2 regions of the Mesobacillus boroniphilus genome follow, and region 1 is predicted to be linked to the other one. Evidence: riboswitches for the same ligand, from Rfam matches in the RefSeq annotation. Region 1 holds a riboswitch; the other holds the start of a gene.
What was found. A riboswitch is a leader RNA that binds a small molecule or an ion and turns the genes downstream of it on or off. The one in region 1 is predicted to bind thiamine pyrophosphate.
Positions count from the first base shown of each region.

Region 2: it holds a riboswitch for thiamine pyrophosphate, as region 1 does, so the genes downstream of both, thiT (energy-coupled thiamine transporter ThiT) here and tenA (thiaminase II) in region 1, are expected to answer to the same signal.

Region 1 is NZ_QTKX01000002.1:594,774-600,251, forward strand. Features, by position in the region: gene DYI25_RS15700 (energy-coupling factor transporter transmembrane component T family protein) at 1-790, opposite strand, end outside; gene DYI25_RS15705 (ABC transporter ATP-binding protein) at 774-2,249, opposite strand; gene DYI25_RS15710 (ECF transporter S component) at 2,264-2,845, opposite strand; gene tenA (thiaminase II) at 2,890-3,579, opposite strand; TPP riboswitch at 3,702-3,810, opposite strand; gene trxB (thioredoxin-disulfide reductase) at 4,187-5,137, shown strand.
Region 2 is NZ_QTKX01000001.1:82,510-87,987, forward strand. Features, by position in the region: gene DYI25_RS00470 (dicarboxylate/amino acid:cation symporter) at 1-302, shown strand, start outside; gene DYI25_RS00475 (histidine kinase N-terminal domain-containing protein) at 378-1,508, opposite strand; TPP riboswitch at 1,767-1,873, shown strand; gene thiT (energy-coupled thiamine transporter ThiT) at 1,981-2,577, shown strand; gene DYI25_RS00485 (FeoA family protein) at 2,857-3,081, shown strand; gene feoB (ferrous iron transport protein B) at 3,081-5,090, shown strand; gene DYI25_RS00495 (FeoB-associated Cys-rich membrane protein) at 5,112-5,273, shown strand.

The DNA.
Region 1 (5,478 bases):
GAACATCAACTGCAGGGAAGAGCGGGTACTGTCCGGAAATAAAATAGGCCAGTGACAGGAGGGCAGCAAAATAAGCGATAAAAAACAGGTCGTACCTGGAAAACTCGATGCTGTAATAAAAAGTCCTGCTATCAGTCTGGGAGAAGCGCTTCGCCTCCATAGCCACTGCGATCCTGTATGCACGCCGAATACTTTGGGATAGAAGCGGAATAGAAAAGCTTCTAATAGAAGAAAAGATTCCACCCAAAGAATAGGACTGCTCCACACCTCTTACGGTCCGGGCATACCTGATTGTTGTGAACTCTTCAATCATGATTGGAACGAGACGGATTCCAGCCATGAAGCTGTAAGCATACTTTGGTTTAAGCTTCAACTGCTGCATCAGTGAATAAAACAGCATGACCGGACGGGTCGTAAGGGCAAATGTTAGGCCAAGCATGGCATAGATTAGCGCCCTGAATCCCAGGTGTATCCCTCTGAACAGGCTTTCCTGAGAAATATGCACCAACCCCCACTTTAAAAGGGTTGTTTCCCCTTTGCCGAAGAGAATCATCGACGAAGAGGTGGAAACAAAAATCAGGATGAACGGGATGGAGAAAAGCATGATTCTCCTGAATGGGTGTCCGGTGAAAAAGAGAAACAAAATACAGGGAGCTAAAGTGAACAGGACAATCAGGTTGATGTTATGGATGAACAATACGACGAAAAACAGGGAGGCAAATGTCAAAAGCTTCACACTTGGATTGATTTTATGAAGCCATGTCTCTTTGCTGTCAAATTGTATATGCATGGATGTCCTCCACTGAAATCTCGATTTCATCTTCTTCAAAGTTTTTTTCTGCCACAGTCACCTTACCCTCGCTGACATTCCACACCTTGGTAGCAAAGTGCTCAATGATGTGCCGGTCATGGGTTGCCATGATGATGATGCACCCTTTCGCCTGGTATTTCTCCAATAGTTCAAGGAGTGCGAATGTGTTTTGTGAATCTTGGCCAAAGGTGGGCTCATCCAGCAGGAGAATAAAAGGGTTTTGCGCAAATGCTGTTGCCACGCTGAGACGGCGTTTTTGCCCCATCGATAATTGGTAGGGATGAAGGTCTTGTTGATCAGCGAGTTTGAATAACAGCAGCAGCTCAGAAACCTTCTGCTGAACCGCAGTTTCATCTTCCTTTTTTTGCATGAAAGTAAAGGCAAGCTCGTCATATACCGTATTGGCCACGAATTGGAATTCCGGATTTTGAAATACAAATGCAGCATCCTTTGATACATCCTTGTTTTTGTGAATCATCCTGCCATCGATTTCATATGTGCCAGTTGTTGTCAGTAATTGAATCAGTGACAAGAGCAAAGTGCTTTTACCGGCACCATTTTTACCCGCCACAGCAATCCAGTCGCCAGACTCCGCCACAGCCCTCTCAATATGGATCTTCACGTTCTTCTTCCGGAAGCCTTTGAAATTCTCCAAAACTAGATGTTTTTTATTCTGTAAATCTAGCTTTTTTGATGGTGGTCTGGCAGTTTTATATTGTTCCCATACGCCTGGAAACCATATGCCGTTTTTCTGGAATTCGTTTTTATAAGAAGCAAAAACAAGCTCTGGTGTGCCATCGGCGATGATTGTTCCGGCATCGTCAAACACGATAACCCGGTCGATAAAATCAGCGACATGTTCGATTTTATGCTCGACGATAATCACGGTTTTATCTGAAGAAATCTTTTTAACCGTCTCCCAGATCATCTTTGTCCCTTCCGGATCGAGCATTGCAGTGGGCTCGTCAAAAAACAGGACGTCAGGATCAAGGGCAAGGACAGAAGCGATTGCCAGCCGCTGCTTCATCCCGCCTGAAAAAGTCTGGATGCTGGAATGTGGGCCATCAAGCTCAAGGCCCACGACTGAAAGTAGTTCGGCAATCCTTTCCGGCATTAATTCTCTTGGCAGCTGAAGGTTTTCAAGAACAAAGGCAATTTCTTCATCTGCATATGGCATACAAAATTGAGTATCCGGATCCTGGAAGACAAATCCCCAGGAATCTGGATAGATGGCACGTTCATAATGGATGGGAATCTCGACAGACTTAGGAATCAATCCAGACAGCGCCTGTAACAGAGTCGATTTTCCGCATCCCGTTGGCCCGAGCAGAAGAACCTTTTCTCCTTTTTCAAAAGTTATGGACAGGTCTTTGAATAGGAGCTTTTCAGCCCCGGGAAACTTTAATCTCAGTTTTTCAAACGATGATATAATTGACACTTGATCACTCCTGCTTATTGATTCAAGGAATCAAAGTCTTCCTTTGAAGCTGGTCTCAGGACATTTGTAACACCAGTCCGCTCAAGGGCCTTCACGATTACATGTGCAAGCAGCCCCGAGAAAAGAATGGATCCTGCAACCCTCATGACGACTAGTAAGGTAAGGTTCCATGCTGCCAAGTCCTCGATATAACCCTTATAGAAATCCATGATTAGAGAACCACCGCACGCTGCGATACTCGCGAGGCTGACGACAAACACTCCGGAGCGCTTATAGCCAAAAGCCATCAGCACCAGCTCGGCAAACAGTCCCTGGATAAACCCATACAATAGAACTTCCAGGCCCCATTCCGAGCCCATCAGGAATTCCCCCGATGAAGCGGCTACTTCAGCAAGGAGTGCCACACCTGGTTTCCGGATAATCAAGAACGCCACGATAGCAGCAATGAACCACATTCCGTATATAAATTGATCCAGGTGAAGTCCCAGTGGCTTGAGAGCATAATATAGTGGTCCCCATAGCTTATAAACAATTCCAAACGCAATCGAAATGACCACGGTCACTAAAATATCTGTTAGTTTTAACCCTTTTGACATCTTCAATCTCCCTTTCTTGAAGCAGTGGACTAAATCCCTGCAACTTACTGTGCTAAAGCATCGGTAATATTTATTGGCCAGCCTTCAAGCGAGTATGCCATTTCCCAGAATTGCAGCTCATATTGACTGCTGATTAAAAAGTGTTGCTTCATCTTTTCTTTTTCCTTTTCTGAAGCAGTTTCTGCAATAGCATCCAGAAAGTTAAGCTGCTCCATCACCAGCTCTCTGAACCAGTCGCCGCCATAGGCGGCAATCCATTCCTGGTAAATCGGATGATCCGGAGACGCATCTTTGAGCATTAGCCCAATCTCATAGTAAATCCAATAGCAGGGAAGGATCGAAGCAATGATTTCCCCAATGCTTCCTGAAGCAGCGACCCTGTAAAGGTGAGAGGTATAGGCATAGGCAGTCGGCGCTGGCTCAAATCCTTGTAAATCTTCCTTGGTGACTCCGAGCTGTCCCATAAACCTTTCATGTAAACTGAGTTCGGCCTGATATGTACCTTGTGCATGGGCAGCCATTCTTGCAGTTGTAGATAAATCCTCAGCCCTCGAGGCTCCGATTGCCTGAATACGGGCGAAATGGGAGAGGTAATAGGAATCCTGTAAAAGGTAATATCGAAAGGATTCAAGTGATAAAGTCCCGTTTGCGATTCCCTGGACGAAAGGGTGATTGAAATTCGCCTCCCATACCTCGTTTGCTTCTTGACGGATCATGCTTGTGAATGTTGACATAACAACCTCCTGAGTTTCAAAATTCAGCATCCTGCCGGCGAAGGATGCCGTTTTTTCCAATAAAAAAACCACTTTCTGCAGGCAGAAAGTGGTTGTATTGGCAGCAAATCGAAACAGTGAAAGCTACAGATACTCCACTTCCCTACGCTGGTATGATCCAGATCAGGTTCGAAGGGTCTTAAAGTTTCACTTTAATCTCAGCCTTAACAAAAGGCTCCCCCAGTAGATATATTTCGCTATTAAATTAATATCTGAGCTCATCATATCATGCTTCACAAAATTGTCAAACAATAATGTTGATTATAAATTTTATTGTGCTCAGACCTTAAATTCAACAAATAAAGGGGAAAGAATGGGGAAGGAGTAACAAAGAAAATGCATTGTTATGTTTCTTTTTTCAAGACGATCGTACTACTTTGTTGCAGCCTTAAGCATTTATTTTTTTACTCCTCTACCCATTTTGTCAATCCTGTGAACAACTGCTTTCGTTAAGCATATTTTTGGACTATGCGCCACTTGTTTTATAGGATATGTTTAGGCAGGAAATACTAATTTCGAATGAAGACCGAAAATTAGCGGATTATGATATTCAAAGGAGTTGTACACCATGTCAGAAGAGAAAATTTATGACGTCATTATCATCGGTGCCGGACCGGCTGGGATGACGGCTGCTGTTTATACTTCACGTGCGAACTTGTCTACACTGATGCTTGAGCGCGGCGTGCCGGGCGGACAGATGGCAAATACAGAAGAAGTTGAAAACTATCCAGGCTTTGACCATATTCTTGGACCTGAGCTTTCAACGAAAATGTTTGACCACGCGAAAAAATTCGGTGCTGAATATGCTTACGGTGATGTAAAAGAAGTCATCGATGGCAAGGAATATAAAATCATCAAAGCTGGCAACAAAGAATATAAGGCGCGCTCCATCATTGTTTCTGCTGGTGCAGAATACAAGAAGCTGGGGGTTCCTGGCGAGCAGGAGCTTGGCGGCCGTGGTGTTTCTTACTGTGCGGTATGTGACGGCGCATTCTTCAAAGGAAAAGAACTTGTTGTTGTTGGCGGCGGAGACTCAGCTGTCGAAGAGGGCGTTTATTTGACTCGCTTCGCTTCAAAAGTGACAATCGTTCACCGTCGTGATGAGCTCCGTGCGCAAAAAATCCTTCAGGATCGTGCATTTGCCAATGACAAAATTGATTTCATCTGGAACCATACTGTCAAGCAGATCAACGACAAAGATGGTAAAGTCGGCAGCGTGACTCTTGTTTCAACACAAGATGGCGAAGAAAGAGAATTCGCGGCAGATGGTGTATTCATCTATATCGGAATGGTTCCATTGACTAAGCCATTCGAGGGCCTTGGAATCACGAATAGCAATGGCTATATCGAAACAAACGAACAGATGGAAACGAAAGTGCCGGGAATCTTCGCAGCTGGCGACATCCGTGAAAAGACACTTCGCCAAATCGTTACAGCAACTGGCGACGGTAGTATCGCGGCACAAAACGCGCAGCATTATGTCGAAGAATTGATCGAAGAATTAAAAGCAAACGCATAAAAAAATACCAAACCCGCTGTATATGATTCAGCGGGTTTTTATGGGCTTTTCCCAATACGATGGTAAAAACAGCATGTCTCGGCATAAATTAACAAAACGTAATTATATATTAATTCTCCTGTAACAGTAGTGAAACAATCATGGGGTATTATAGGAATAGAAATTGACCCCCTTTTAAAAATATAATCCTTTGACGGCACAGGTTATCCTGTGCTCTTTTTTTTGCATAAAAGTGAAACAGGCCGTTGTATCGGATTATAACACCATACGCTTACCGAAATTTGTATCTGCTAAACTCACTTATTCCTTAACAAAAATATCATCTTTGTATTCATTGTGGC
Region 2 (5,478 bases), on a different contig from region 1:
CCGAGCTTCTGACAGTTGTACTGACTGCCGTGCTTGCAAGTATTGGGACCGCAGGAGTTCCAGGCGTTGGTTTGATCATGCTGGCGATGGTACTTCAATCTGTAGGTCTGCCTGTTGAAGGGATTGGCCTGATACTCGGCATCGATCGTCTGCTGGATATGGCTCGTACCGCAGTCAATATCACCGGCGATGCAGCTTGTGCAGTCATTGTCTCTGAATCAGAAAAAAAGCATGCATTACGACCGGCTAAAAGCAAAGTGAAAAATGTGGCAGAAGAGCGCACACTTGAATATTCCGAATAAGAAGAAGAGACCCCACCGGAAACGGCGGGGTCTCTTCTTTTGAAAAAGATTGCTATAGAGAAGATTATAAGTTTGTTAAATCTCTATTCTCGTTAAAGGCAGCAGCATGATGAAAGACGTCTTGTCTGGTTCTGATGAACAGGCGAGAATTCCTTTGTGCTTTTCGATGATTTCCCGGCAGACGAATAAACCAAGTCCGGTCCCAAGTGTTTTGGTAGTGACGAATGGTTCGAAGATTGTTTTAAGTAAATGGTCAGGAATTATTGGTCCGTTATTTGAAATTTCAATTTTGATATGGGTATCATTCACGAAAAATCCTTTTATTTCAATTTGTGGATCATCACGGTACTGGCTCAATACATCAATAGCATTAAATATAATATTGATGAGGACCTGCCTGATTTCATCAGCATAGCCATACAAATCCATATCCTCCGCTACTTCCTTGATAATCCGGACATTCGTGTCCAGGATGCTTGGATATAGGAAATTTAATACTTCCTCAATCATTCTATTCAATGAGAAAAGGGTCTTTTCTTTTCCAATCAGCTCTTTTTTTGATAAAAGCAGAAATTGCGAAATCCGGAAATTCAATTGTTCGAGCTCGCTTGAGATAATATCCAGATACTTCATGTCTTGATGTTCAGATTTCAATAGCTGGATAAAGCCCTGAATGGAAGTTAATGGATTGCGGAATTCATGTATGAAGCTTGATGTCATTTGTCCAAGCAATGTCAGTCTGTCTTTATGTGTTGAATCGATGAACTGGTTCTTTTCTTCGATGACCTTGTTTTTCTGTTCATTGTAATAGGATACTGCGTAATACAAAAAGGTATCAAAACAGTAATTGATCCGGTTGATCGCCTCTTGCATTTCCTCCCATTCCATATTCATTTTGTGAAGATGCTTGTAGAGAACGGATCTTCCTGAATTGACATTATAGACAAAATCTCCAATGTTGATGTCAGCCCGAACACGTTCTTCTCCTACCAGAAAAGCAAGCTTTTGCAGGTGTTCCTCCAATTCTTCACTTGTCTTAGAAAAAACAGAGAGAATGATTACATACATATTCTCAGCGTTATTTCTTATTTTCTCTTTATATGGATCATCTTCAGAGACGATTATTTTCTCCGTCCATTCGGCGATAAGGTTTTGTTTTTCACTAGTCAGGAAGCTAAGCAATCGGTTATCCGTAATTGGCAGCATTTCATTAAGTCCCCCAGTTTTTCATTTCGGTATTAAAGATTCGAGGAAAAAAATGAAATCCCTTTGTCGAATATTAAGAACATGCGCTGAATTGCGTCGAATAGCTAAAATTGTGACAAAAGACCGATTTTTTTAGCAACAATGAGAGAGTTTTGTCTATTAAGTTATCGACATTTATTGAATAGTCCAGAGTTTGCAGAAAGGTTATACTTGTTATTGAATAAAAGAAGTAGTATATTCATAGTGTAGAAATTAAATAATAACCACAAGGGGAGCTGCGTAAAGCAGCTGAGAGTGAGCGGCCGAGTTCTTACCCTTTGAACCTGTTAGTTAATGCTAGCGAAGGAATGTGGATGCGATAGGAAAGCAATCTTGGGAATCCTATATCGATCCCTCGATTGCTTTTTTTGTTTCTGAAGCAGAAAAGGCGTATTAGAAGCGGACCTCATTCTGGAAAGAAGGAGGAACAAACATGAAACAAAAACAAACTCTCTTTTTAGTGGAAATTGCCGTATTTTCCGCACTGGCTTATTTGCTTGATTTATTTTCCGGATTTTTATTTTCAAGAATCTGGCCACAGGGCGGTTCAGTATCGATTGCGATGGTGCCTGTATTCCTGATGGCTTTCCGTTGGGGACTTAAGGGCGGAATTCTTACCGGGTTCATATTTGGTCTTTTGCAATTCATTCTTGGCATGTCACAAATTTATCATCCGGTACAAGGCGTGTTGGATTATCTCATTGCCTTCGCTGTACTTGGTATGGCAGGATTCTTTGCTGCCCAGGTGAAAGCTGCAATGCAGGGCGGGAACAGAAGGAAATGGATTGGTTATGTAGTAGCCGGTGTTTTTATTGGAAGCGTACTCCGTTTCATTGCCCATTTTCTTTCCGGCTGGATTTTCTTCGGAAGCTATGCCCCTGAAGGCCAGCCAGCATGGCTTTATTCAGTCATTTATAACGGGACCTACATGCTTCCAAGTATGATTTTAAGTGCCATTCTTGTCACTCTTGTAATTAGCTACGCACCCTCAAGAATGGTTCAATCAACACAAGTAAGCAATAAAATATGATAAGTAGGGGAGCTGAAAAGCTCTCCTATTTTTTATGTTCATTATACCTATGCAGGTATACAATAGGATTGAAGGGATTACTGATAAAAATATTGTCAATTATATGGAGCTTGCATTAAATGTTGTTTTAAAGCGGAGTCTTAGTGACTTATATCACAGTGGAAGTCACTCTGAACTGGTTAAATAAAGATAATCATTCTCATTTAGAAAAATCAAAAATGTAAAGAATTTTATGTAAGATTCTCATGAAAACTAACAAACTTGAAAAAGGTGAGGGCTATGCTGGGAAAATTAAAGACTGGTGAAAAAGGCCGGATCATGAATATTTCGAGTGCTGACAAATTTGTCAGAAGAAGATTGCTTGATTTGGGAATAGCGGAAGGCTCTGAAGTGTGCGTGAAATGCATCCTGCCTTTTGGAGGCCCAGTCATGGTTGAATCATGCGGGCAATGCATAGGCATTCGCCGCAAAGAAGCACTAAGGATTGAAGTGGAGCGAGTATGATGAATATTGCGCTCATTGGCAACCCGAATACAGGAAAAACATCATTGTTTAATAACTTAACAGGCTCCTATGAATATGTCGGTAACTGGAGCGGGGTGACAGTCGAGAAGAAAGTGGGTCTTTTTAAAAACGGAAAGAATCAGCTTATCGACCTGCCTGGGGTTTATACTCTCAATCCGCTCTCGAAGGATGAAGGTGTCGTTACGAATTTCTTCCTGAATGAACCGTTTGAAAAACTTCTGAATATCCTGGATGCTTCCCAGTTAAGAAGAAATCTTCACCTGACTATGCAGCTTTTGGAATACGGTGCGCCGGTCATTATCGGCTTAAACATGCTGGATGTGGCGAAAAACAGGGGCATTCAAATCGATATTCATAAACTGTCTGAATCACTGGGAGTGACAGTAGCTCCTGTGGTTGCAAGGACGGGCAAAGGATGTAATGAACTTGCGGAGCTGGTGACTGGTGGAGCTATCGGCACAGGGAAGAACAATCTCGTTTATTATGGAAAAGCGATTGAAGCTGGAATCCTCGAACTTGAGAACAAACTGGCTGGGAAGGTACAACATCCCGTTCGCTGGCTTGCTCTTCAGCTGTTTGAAGGCAACCCCTATGTAAAAAGCTATCTAGCATCAATTTTGCCTATGGCTGAATTAGAAACATTGATCAAGTCTGTTACTGTATCCCAACAACAAAGTGCAGGCAGCAAACAAGCACTTGACCAGGCAATCCACCGGAAGCGAAGTGAAGTGATCGATAAAATCGTATCTGCTGCCACCACGAAGCAGGATAATAAAAAGGTCCCGCATACTGAGAAGGTTGACATGGTTGTAACGAATAAATTTCTCGGAATTCCGATTTTTCTATTCCTTATGTATATCATGTTCATGCTTACCTTCGACTGGCTTGGCTTCCCGCTGTCGGACGCATTGGATTCATTTCTGTCCGGGCCATTAACATCAGGAATTACAGCAGCACTGACTGCAGCGGGTGCTTCATCATTCATCAAAGACCTTGTTCTTGATGGAATTGTTGCCGGGGTAGGGGGAGTCCTTGTCTTCGTGCCACAAATCTTCATTTTATTCTTTTTCATATCCTTACTTGAGGATTCGGGTTATATGGCCCGTGTCGCGCTAGTTATGGACCGCTTAATGGAATCAGTCGGTTTGAACGGGAAGGCGTTCATTCCGATGATGATCGGATTTGGCTGTAACGTACCAGGCATTATGGCAGCAAGGACCATTGAGACACCGAAGGAAAGGCTGATGACCATCCTGTTGACGCCACTTATGTCATGTTCAGCCCGATTGCCTGTATACGCCTTGTTTGTCGGAGCATTTTTTGTAGAACATAAGGCAGCTATCGTATTGAGTTTATATGTTTTAGGAGTAGTGATTGCACTTATTCTGGCCAAGGTATTCTCGGAGACTCTTTTAAAAGGTGAAACTTCAGTATTCGTCATTGAACTTCCGCCATACAGGCTGCCGCAGGGAAGAGCGCTTTGGAGAAGCACATGGGATAAGGGAAAGGGATTCATAAGGAAGGCTGGAACATTCATCTTTGCCGGCTCCGTCCTGATATGGCTGCTTGCCTACGCTGGTCCGGAAGGCATGAATGTCAGCATGGATGATAGCTATTTAGCGCTTCTTGGAGGGATTTTCGCACCGTTGTTTGCCCCTATTGGTTTCGGCACATGGCAGGCCAGTGCATCCCTTTTCACAGGCTTCCTTGCAAAAGAATCCATTATATCAACGATGAATATCATTTATTTTGTACCAGATGAAGCAAGTTTGCAGGGATTGCTTGCTGCTCATTACACACCATTGGCTGCATACAGCTTCATGGTCTTTATCCTGTTATACATTCCTTGTCTTGCAACTACTGCAACCATTTACAAGGAGACCGGGTCGACACGCTGGACCGCTTTTTCAATCGCTTATGCGCTAATTATCGCATATCTATTGTCGCTGGCTATTTATCAAGGTGGCATGCTGTTTGGATTAAGCTAAGCAGAAAAGGAGGAAGGATTCATGATCGCAAATATCTTAATCGGCGGAGCCGTATTCGGATACGCCGGATGGGCCTTCTACCGATTCATCAAGAAATCAAAGGAAGGAAAATGCGCTTCCTGTTCCATCCAAAGCTCTTGTTCAAGCAATTGCAGCATCAGCCAGGAAAAACACATAAAATAATTAAAAGGAATGCAGATAATTGCATTCCTTTTTCAATGGCTGGCGTTAAAGGCTAATGCTGATTATAAGCCCCGTTGATTGAAGTGGAAAGCGAAGAACCTGGAAAAAAAAACAGTCAAATTTAACGCTGTCTTTGTAATAGGCTGTTTTCGTAAAGATTGTTGTTAAAATCCTAAAGCCGATTTTAACGTAATAGAACGCCATT